Regions from separate parts of the Bradyrhizobium sp. LA6.1 genome, predicted to be linked through region 3. Evidence: predicted binding sites of a transcription regulator. Region 3 holds the regulator's gene; each other region holds the start of a gene.

Region 1 (3,271 bases), on a different contig from region 3:
CCAGGAACGCGTCATCTCGATCTTCGAAGCCTGCAACTTCCAGGACCTGACCGGCCAGCGCATCAGCAAGGTCATGACCACGATGAAGTTCATCGAGCAGCACATCAATGCGATGATGGAGATCTGGGGCGGCGTCGACGCGATCAAGGCCCATGTGCCCGCGCCGGCCGACACCCGCAGCGACGACGAAAAGCTCCTCAACGGCCCCAAGCTCGCCGGCGACGTCGGCCACGCCTCGCAGGACGACATCGACGCGCTGTTCGACTGATCGGGCGCGGCATTACGGAAAAACAAAACGCCGGCGAGAGCCGGCGTTTTTGTTTTTGGGGCCATCCCCTCCACTGTCATCGCCCGGCCTTGACCGGGCGATCCAGTATTCCAGAGGCGGCGGTGATTGAGCCGAGAGGCCGCGGCGTACTGGATGCCCCGGTCAAGCCGGGGCATGACGAAGGAGAAACTACGCCCTTGGCGCGCAGCGGACGTAGACCATGTTGCCGTAGCGGGTGGCGGCGTCCTTGTCGATGAAGCGGGTGATCAGGACGCGGCCGTCGAAGGAGACGATCTCGCGGTCCTGCTCGCCGGGGGTGGGACCCGCCGGGCCGATGTAGTTCTTGCCGCTGGGCGAGCCCTTCAGCCGCAGCTCCTGCGGCGTCGCCTGGTCGGCGAGATGCATGATCACGCCGCCGGAGGAACCGGCGGTGATCACGTAGGGATTCTTGCACTGCGCCCGGGCCGCGGCCTCGGTGCGGGCGCGGTCGGCCGGGTTCTGGAACGAGGCGAGACCCCAGCGGCCGACGATCTCGTCGGCGCGGATGCTCGCCGGCATTTCCGGGCCGGTGCCGGGCTCAGCCTCGGGCGGCGGCGAAGACGACGAGAACGACGGCAGGCTCATACCGCCGCCGCAGGCGCCAAGCAGCAGCGCCAGGCAGGAGGCGGCCGCCAGATTGGCAACCGTGCGTGCGTGAGCTGACCTGATCATGACATTCCCCCGAGCAAACCGTCCCCCAAATGAGACCCCGACCGCATCCCTCCTGCAGCCAAGCGCAAAACCGCTGTCGGAGCAATGACGTCCTTTATACGCCAGCGCGACCAATAAGTTTCTCTAGACACGATCCTATATCCGCCTCACCAATCGCTTAACCACCCTTGCTTGACAGGATCGCGGCCAAGCCATATTTCCGGGCGCACTATTAGCACTCGGAAAGCCCGATTGCTAAGCGCGCCGTTCGATCCTCGGCAAGAGGGTGGACGGACGCCGCCCCTACCCACTTCCATTCCTTCCGAAGCGAGCCTCCAAAGGGAAACGTCATGGCTAAATCCAAATTTCGTCCGCTGCATGACCGTGTCGTGGTCAAACGTATCGACGCCGAGGAAAAGACCAAGGGCGGCATCATCATTCCGGACACCGCCAAGGAAAAGCCGTCCCAGGGCGAGGTCGTCGCCGTCGGCCCCGGCGGCCGCGACGAGGCCGGCAAGCTGATCCCGATCGACCTCAAGGTCGGCGACCGCGTGCTGTTCGGCAAGTGGTCGGGCACCGAGGTCAAGATCGACAACGAAGAGCTCCTGATCATGAAGGAGTCGGACATCATGGGCGTCATGGCCTAAGGCCGTCAGCCTGAACAGCCGCTGAATGTCATGCCCGGATCGCGCGATCCGGGCATTCGGTCATTCCGCAAGCGGCAAACACATCACGAAACACGAGGGATTGAAGAAATGGCTGCCAAAGACGTCAAGTTTTCCGGAGACGCGCGCGATCGCATGCTGCGCGGCGTCGACATTCTCGCCAACGCCGTCAAGGTGACGCTCGGTCCGAAGGGCCGCAACGTCGTCATCGAGAAGAGCTTCGGCGCGCCCCGCATCACCAAGGACGGCGTCACCGTCGCCAAGGAGATCGAGCTCGAGGACAAGTTCGAGAACATGGGCGCCCAGATGCTGCGTGAGGTCGCCTCCAAGACCAACGACCTCGCCGGCGACGGCACCACCACCGCGACCGTGCTGGCCCAGGCCATCGTTCGCGAAGGCGCCAAGGCGGTTGCCGCCGGCATGAACCCGATGGACCTCAAGCGCGGCATCGACATCGCGGTTGCAGCGGTGATCAAGGACATTGAAAAGCGCGCCAAGCCGGTCGCCGCCTCCTCCGAGGTCGCCCAGGTCGGCACCATCTCGGCCAACGGCGATGCCGCCATCGGCAAGATGATCGCCCAGGCGATGCAGAAGGTCGGCAACGAGGGCGTCATCACCGTCGAGGAGAACAAGTCACTCGACACCGAGGTCGACATCGTCGAGGGCATGAAGTTCGACCGCGGCTATCTGTCGCCCTACTTCGTCACCAACGCCGAGAAGATGACCGCCGAGCTCGAGGACGCCTACATCCTCCTGCACGAGAAGAAGCTGTCCGGCCTGCAGGCCATGCTGCCGGTGCTGGAAGCCGTGGTGCAGTCGGGCAAGCCGCTCGTCATCATCGCCGAGGACGTCGAGGGCGAGGCGCTGGCCACCCTGGTCGTCAACCGCCTGCGTGGCGGCCTGAAGGTCGCCGCCGTCAAGGCGCCGGGCTTCGGCGACCGCCGCAAGGCCATGCTCGAGGACCTCGCGATCCTCACCGGCGGCCAGCTCATCTCCGAGGACCTCGGCATGAAGCTCGAGAACGTCACGGTGAAGATGCTCGGTCGCGCCGGCAAGGTCGTGATCGACAAGGAGAACACCACGATCGTCAAGGGCGCCGGCAAGAAGCCGGAGATCGAGGCCCGCGTCGGCCAGATCAAGGCCCAGATCGAGGAGACCACCTCGGACTACGACCGTGAGAAGCTCCAGGAGCGCCTCGCCAAGCTCGCCGGCGGCGTCGCGGTGATCCGCGTCGGCGGCGCGACCGAGATCGAGGTCAAGGAGAAGAAGGACCGCGTCGAGGACGCGCTCAACGCCACCCGCGCCGCGGTGCAGGAAGGCATCGTCCCCGGCGGCGGCGTCGCGTTGCTGCGTGCCAAGAAGGCGGTGGGCCGTCTCACCAACGCCAATGCCGACGTCCAGGCCGGCATCAACATCGTGCTGAAGGCGCTGGAAGCCCCGATCCGCCAGATCTCCGAGAACGCGGGCGTGGAAGGCTCGATCGTCGTCGGCAAGATCCTGGAGAACAAGTCCGAGACCTTCGGCTTCGACGCCCAGAACGAGGACTATGTCGACATGGTCGAGAAGGGCATCATCGATCCCGCCAAGGTGGTCCGCACCGCGCTGCAGGACGCCTCGTCCGTGGCCGGCCTGCTGGTGACCACCGAGG
Region 2 (3,271 bases), on a different contig from region 3:
TGGATGCGATCGTCAAGGGGACGAGCGCGGGGATCGAACTGCTGATCAACATCGTCGCCATGCTGCTGGTGCTGGTGGCACTGGTCTATCTCGTCAATGCCGTCCTCGGACTGCTGCCCAATATCGGCGGCGCCGCGATCTCGCTGCAACGCCTGCTCGGCCTCGTGATGGCGCCGGTGTGCTGGCTGATGGGATTGCCCTGGGACCAGGCGGTGACCGCCGGCAGCCTGATGGGCACCAAGACCGTGCTCAACGAGCTGATCGCCTATGTCGACTTCTCAAAACTGCCGCCCGATACGCTCGATCCGCGCTCGCGCCTGATCATGCTCTACGCAATGTGCGGCTTCGCCAATTTCGCCAGCCTCGGCATCATGATCGGCGGCTTAGGGGTGATGGCGCCGGAGCGGCGCGAGGAGATCAACGCGCTGGGATTGAAGTCGATCGTGTCGGGGACGCTGACGACGTGTTTGATGGGCGCGGTGGTGGGGGTGTTGAGTTAGGCTCTCTCCACCGTCATTTCGGGGCGCCGCGAAGCGGCGAGCCCGGAATCCATCGGGCATCAGCACATGCGGAGAAATTGATTCCGGGCTCGCGCTGCGCGCGCCCCGGAATGACATCAGGCCTTCAACTCCACCGTCCTGAACTCCGCCGGCAGGATCACCTCCAGCAGTTCCACGTCATCCGAATAATCCAGGATCATGTGCTTGATCTTCGGCGGCTGGGTCCAGGCGCTGCCTTCCTTCATCAAGGTCTCACCCTGACCGTCCATGTAGGTCTTCACCCAGCCCTTGAGCACGTAGACCATCTGGAATTCGACGTCGTGGAAGTGCAGCTTCGACACCTCGTTCGGATCGCAGGGGCCTTGCAGGCGGATCACGTGGGCTTGCGCGAGGCCGTGGCTGGCTTCGGCGATGCCGAGGTCGCGATACTTTGCGTAGGCGCGCAGGCCGTCGGCCTTGAAGTCTTCCTCGCGGTGATGACTGATGGCGATGCGCTGCTTGGGACGGGCGGCCTTTTTCGGAGCGGCCTTTGCCGGTGTCGTGCGCGCCTTCGCCTTCACCGCCTTGCGCGCCGAGGATCGTGCCACGGCCTTGGCTCCGCTCCGCTTCTTCACTGCGGCCTGGGCTGCACTGCGCGATTTTGTTTTCTTGGCCATGGGTCGCCTCCCTGTTGTTATAGGCGGAGGCTAGCACAGAACGAGATATCGTAGGGTGGGCAAAGCGAAAGCGTGCCCACCATTGCCAGATGCAATCGTGGAGAGATGGTAGGCACGGCGCGAGCGCGCCTTTACCCACTCTACGATGCCGGCGCGCTGTTCAATGCAGCCGGAACACGCCATCCACGGCGCGCAGCTCGGCCGGCTTGATCAGCTTGGAATGCGCGACGGTCACCGAATGGAGCGGACCGTCGAGCTTCTCCTGCCAGAACGCCAGGAAATCCTTCAGCGCCGGAAATTTCGGAAACATGTCGTAGTTCTGCCAGACGTAGGTCTGGAGAAGCGAGGGATGATCGGGCATTCGATAGAGAATTTGCGCCGTCGTCAGCCCGTAACCCAAAAGCTGTTTCCGGAAATCTTCGGAAACGCCCCCACTCCGCAAGCCCATGCCAACCTCCTTTGCAGGAGCGCATTCAAGGGGCGGCTTGGTCGGTGTGCGCCTTACGAGCCACCCGGTACTGATGCGCTCACATGAGAGAAATGTGACGCAAACTGACAATCCATCTCAAGCCCAAAAGTTTAACAAGCTGTTGAAATTCAATGCTTTAGCAGCAGAGACGGCTCCGTGCTAATACGGTCACCGGGCGGGTTAACGATGGTAAAGAGATTCTGGCACCCGGGCCTTCAGAGTGCCGAATTTTCTGCTAGAAGCCCTTGCCCCCGCAAAATTCCTGTCCTATTTCAGCCTCGCCTGTGCTAGCACTCGCTGGCACAGACTGCTAACGCCAAAAAATTCCCATACCGTGCAACTACTTAGGAGGACTGCATGAAATTCCGTCCGCTTCACGACCGCGTCGTGGTCAAGCGTATCGACGCAGAAGAGAAGACCGCCGGCGGCATCATCATTCCCGACACTGCCAAGGAAAAGCCCTCGCAGGGCGAAGTCGTCGCCGTCGGCCCCGGTGGCCGCGACGAAGCTGGCAAGCTGATCCCGATCGACCTGAAGGTCGGCGACCGCGTGCTGTTCGGCAAGTGGTCCGGCACCGAGGTCAAGATCGACAACGTCGACCTGCTGATCATGAAGGAAAGCGACATCATGGGCGTCCTCGACGTCCCCGCTTCCAAGAAGAAGGCGGCCTAAGAGCCCCCTCTCCCCACCAGCTAAACACCTAAGGAAAAATCCAGATGTCAGCTAAAGAAGTCAAATTCGGCGTCGATGCACGCGACAAGATGCTGCGTGGCGTCGACATCCTCGCCAACGCCGTCAAGGTGACGCTCGGCCCCAAGGGCCGCAACGTCGTCCTCGACAAGTCGTTCGGCGCTCCCCGCATCACCAAGGACGGCGTCACCGTCGCCAAGGAGATCGAGCTCGACGACAAGTTCGAGAACATGGGCGCGCAGATGGTGCGCGAAGTCGCCTCCAAGTCGGCTGACGCGGCCGGCGACGGCACCACCACCGCAACCGTGCTCGCGGCTGCGATCGTTCGTGAAGGCGCAAAGTCGGTTGCCGCCGGCATGAACCCGATGGACCTGAAGCGTGGTATCGACCTGGCCGTGGAAGCCGTGGTCGCCGACCTCGTCAAGAACTCCAAGAAGGTCACCTCGAACGACGAGATCGCCCAGGTCGGCACCATCTCCGCCAACGGCGATGCCGAAATCGGCAAGTTCCTCTCCGACGCCATGAAGAAGGTCGGCAACGAGGGTGTCATCACCGTCGAGGAAGCCAAGTCACTCGAGACCGAGCTCGACGTCGTCGAGGGCATGCAGTTCGACCGCGGCTACATCTCGCCCTACTTCGTCACCAACGCCGACAAGATGCGCGTTGAGATGGACGACGCCTACATCCTCATCAACGAGAAGAAGCTCTCCTCGCTGAACGAGCTGCTGCCGCTGCTCGAGGCCGTGGTGCAGACCGGCAAGCCGCTGGTGATCGTCGCCGAGGACGTCGAGGGCGAAGCTCTCGCGACCCTCGTCGTCAACCGTCTGCGCGGTGGTCTGAAGGTCGCGGCCGTCAAGGCTCCGGGCTTCGGCGATCGCCGCAAGGCCATGCTGCAGGACATCGCGATCCTGACCGGCGGCCAGGCGATCTCGGAAGATCTCGGCATCAAGCTCGAG
Region 3 (3,271 bases):
CTGCCGCGGCATCGACACGCAGGGGTCGCTCGCAAAAGCCTGGGCCGACATGGCCAAGGCCGGCGTGAAGCGGATTCAGTCCGCGGATATCGCGGTGAGCGCGTAAGCGGCGCGAAAAGCTGCCAAATCCTCATCCTGAGGAGCGTGCTCCTTAGCACGCGTCTCGAAGGATGAAGGCCGAGCTGCAACAGCCGGGCCTGCATGGTTCGAGACGGCGCTGACGCGCCTCCTCACCATGAGGATCGACCAGTGCGCCGCTCAGTTCACTTCGTTGCTGTTCGCAGCCGGCGCAGCCTTCGTGCCGCCCTTGGCGACACCGACCAGCGCCGGGCGCAGCACGCGCTCGCCGATGGTGTAGCCGGCCTGCATGACCTGCACGACGGTGCCCGCAGGCACCGACGCATCCGGCACCTCGTACATCGCCTGCTGGAAGTTCGGGTCGAACTTCTGGCCCTGCGGATCGAACTTCTTGACGCCGTGCTTTTCCAGCGCGTTGAGCAGCGAGCGCTCGGTGAGCTCGACGCCCTCGATTAGCGAGGTCAGGCCGGGATCGGCCGCGGCACGGGCCTCGGCCGGAACGGCATCGAGCGCACGCTGGAGATTGTCGGCGATGTCGAGCACGTCGCGGGCGAAGCCGGTGATGCCGTAGAGGCGGGCGTCGGCGACCTCCTTGGTGGTGCGCTTGCGCAGATTTTCCATCTCGGCCAGCGTCCGCAGCATGCGGTCGCGCGCTTCGGCGGCTTCCTTCTGCAACAGCTCGACCGAGCCGGGCTCCGGATCGTCGGGCATGATGTAGGGTTTTGACACCACGGGCTCGTCGGTCGGCGGGGTCGTGTCGTCGGGCTGCCGGTCTCGATCGGTCATCGGCTCTCTTCTCGAACTCGTCTCAAGGGATTGTTGGCCCGGATATCGTGCCTAAGCTCACGAAAATCAAGCGCCCGTGATCGGAGGAAACGCCGGTCAGCCCCCCAAGAGGCGGCTGACGATGCGCGCGGCGTAGTCCACGGTCGGGATTACGCGGGCATAATTCAGCCGCGTCGGCCCGATCACGCCCAAAACACCGACGATGTGGCCGGCGGCATCCCGATAGGGCGAGATGATGGTGGAGGAGCCTGACAAGGAAAACAGTTTGTTCTCCGAACCGATAAAGATCCGCACGCCCTCGGCGGTCTCGGCGCGCCCCAGAAGGTCGATCACGCCGCGCTTGGTCTCGAGATCGTCGAACAGCAGGCGAACGCGCTCGAGATCCTCCAGCGCGTGCAGATCCTCGAGCAGATTGGCGTGGCCGCGAACAATCAGCTGGCGGTCCTCGTTCTCGCCGCCGGACCAGCTCGCAATGCCGGCCGAAATCACCTTCTGCGTCAGTTGATCGAGCTCGGCACGGGCTTCGCCGAGCGCGGTTTCGAGCTCGAGCCGCGCCTCGGCCAGCGTGCGGCCGCGAATCCGCGCATTGAGGAAATTACCGGCTTCGGTGAGCGCCGAGGAGGGAACTCCGGGCGGCAGCGACAACACGCGGTTTTCGACCTGACCGTCCTCGCCGACCAGGATCACCAGGGCTTTTTCGGGTTCCAGCCGGACGAATTCGATGTGTTTCAGCCGCGCATTGGATTTCGGGGTCAGCACGACCGCTGCGGCGCGGGTGAGACCGGACAGCCGCGTCAGCGCCTCCGACAGCGCCGCCTCGACCGATTGGGCGTGACCCACCGACGTCAACTGGCTCTGGATCGACTGCCGCTCGGCGTCATTGAGGTCGCCGACCTGCATCAGGGCGTCGACGAAGAAGCGCAGGCCGAGTTCCGTCGGCAAGCGGCCGGCAGAGGTGTGGGGCGCATAGATCAGGCCGAGCTGTTCCAGGTCGGCCATGACGTTGCGGACCGAGGCCGGCGACAGGGGCATCGCGATCAGCCGCGAAATATTGCGCGAGCCGACCGGCTCGCCGGTCGCGAGATAGCTTTCGACAATTTGACGAAAGATGTCGCGGGAGCGCTCGTTGAGCTGGGCGAGGCCTGCGCGCGGCGCGATCAGATGGATCGGATCGTGATGGGCCACGGACGGTAACTCCTCTCAGACGCTTATAATTTGTCCATCCCGGAGGGTTCTGACAAGCGTGGCGTTTGCGGGGTGGAAAACCCGGGGTGAAAAAGCCTTGCCGCCCACCCTCACCCCACCTACAAGCACCGCGAATAGCCCTTTTCCGAAGGTTTTGGAGGATTTCCCATGCGGCCAAGCCGCCGTGCGCCCGACGAATTGCGCCCCGTGACGCTGGAGCGCGGCGTGGTCAAATATGCGGAAGGCTCCTGCCTGGTGAAATTCGGCGACACCCATGTGCTGGTCACCGCCACGCTGGAAGACCGCCTGCCGCCGTGGCTGAAGGGCCAGGGCCGCGGCTGGGTCACCGCCGAATATGGCATGCTGCCCCGCGCGACCTCCGAACGCACCCGCCGCGAGGCCTCCGCCGGCAAGCAAAGCGGCCGCACCGTCGAGATTCAGCGCCTGATCGGCCGCTCGCTTCGCACCATCGTCGATCTCGAAGCGCTCGGTGAGCGCCAGATCACGGTCGATTGCGACGTGCTCCAGGCCGACGGCGGCACGCGCACGGCCTCGATCACCGGCGCCTGGGTCGCGCTCGCCGATTGCATCAACTGGATGAAGGCGCGCAACATGATCAAGGCCAAGGTGCTGCGCGACAACGTCGCCGCGATCTCCTGCGGGATCTACAACGGCACGCCCGTGCTCGACCTCGACTATGCCGAGGATTCGGAAGCCCAGACCGACGCCAATTTCGTCCTGACCGGCGATGGCCGCATCATCGAGGTGCAGGGCACCGCCGAACGCGAACCGTTCACACAGGACGAATTCCTCGCGCTGATGGCGCTGGCCCAGAAGGGTATCGCGCGGCTCGTGGACTTGCAGAAACTGGCTGTCGCGTAGTCAATAGGCCCATGCACCGCCGAATCACCGGAAAGCTCGTCATCGCGACCCACAATCCTGGCAAGCTCGCCGAGATGAAGGAGTTGCTCGCGCCTTGCGGCATCGAGGCGGTGTCGGCCGGCGAGCTCGGCCTGCCCGAGCCCGACGAGACCGGCAACGATTTCCGCAGCAATGCCGCGATCAAGGCGATCGCGGCGGCGCAGGCGACCAAGCTTCCCTCCTTCGCCGACGATTCCGGCATCGTGGTCGACGCGCTCGATGGCGCGCCCGGCATCTACAGCGCGCGCTGGGCCGGACCGTCAAAAGATTTCGCTGCCGCGATGGCGCAGATCGAGCGCCT

Evidence for each region. Region 3 encodes HrcA, which represses chaperone genes, less so after heat shock. Its sites were predicted from a motif close to GTTAGCACTCNCNNNNNGNGAGTGCTAAC; they were not measured.
Region 1: a site for HrcA is predicted at 1,190-1,218, ahead of ABIB99_RS15825 (co-chaperone GroES). Genes of this name have one in related genera too.
Region 2: a site for HrcA is predicted at 1,912-1,940, ahead of ABIB99_RS05845 (co-chaperone GroES). Genes of this name have one in related genera too.

Annotation. Positions count from the first base shown of each region.
Region 1 is NZ_JBEPQK010000005.1:411,495-414,765, forward strand. It holds gene ABIB99_RS15815 (protein phosphatase CheZ) at 1-268, shown strand, start outside; gene ABIB99_RS15820 (hypothetical protein) at 458-979, opposite strand; gene ABIB99_RS15825 (co-chaperone GroES) at 1,309-1,605, shown strand; gene groL (chaperonin GroEL) at 1,714-3,271, shown strand, end outside.
Region 2 is NZ_JBEPQK010000002.1:472,024-475,294, reverse strand. It holds gene ABIB99_RS05860 (NupC/NupG family nucleoside CNT transporter) at 1-500, shown strand, start outside; gene ABIB99_RS05855 (cupin domain-containing protein) at 617-1,156, opposite strand; gene ABIB99_RS05850 (usg protein) at 1,317-1,604, opposite strand; gene ABIB99_RS05845 (co-chaperone GroES) at 1,983-2,297, shown strand; gene groL (chaperonin GroEL) at 2,342-3,271, shown strand, end outside.
Region 3 is NZ_JBEPQK010000007.1:364,802-368,072, forward strand. It holds gene pncA (bifunctional nicotinamidase/pyrazinamidase) at 1-106, shown strand, start outside; gene grpE (nucleotide exchange factor GrpE) at 259-864, opposite strand; gene hrcA (heat-inducible transcriptional repressor HrcA) at 961-2,049, opposite strand; gene rph (ribonuclease PH) at 2,218-2,931, shown strand; gene rdgB (RdgB/HAM1 family non-canonical purine NTP pyrophosphatase) at 2,943-3,271, shown strand, end outside.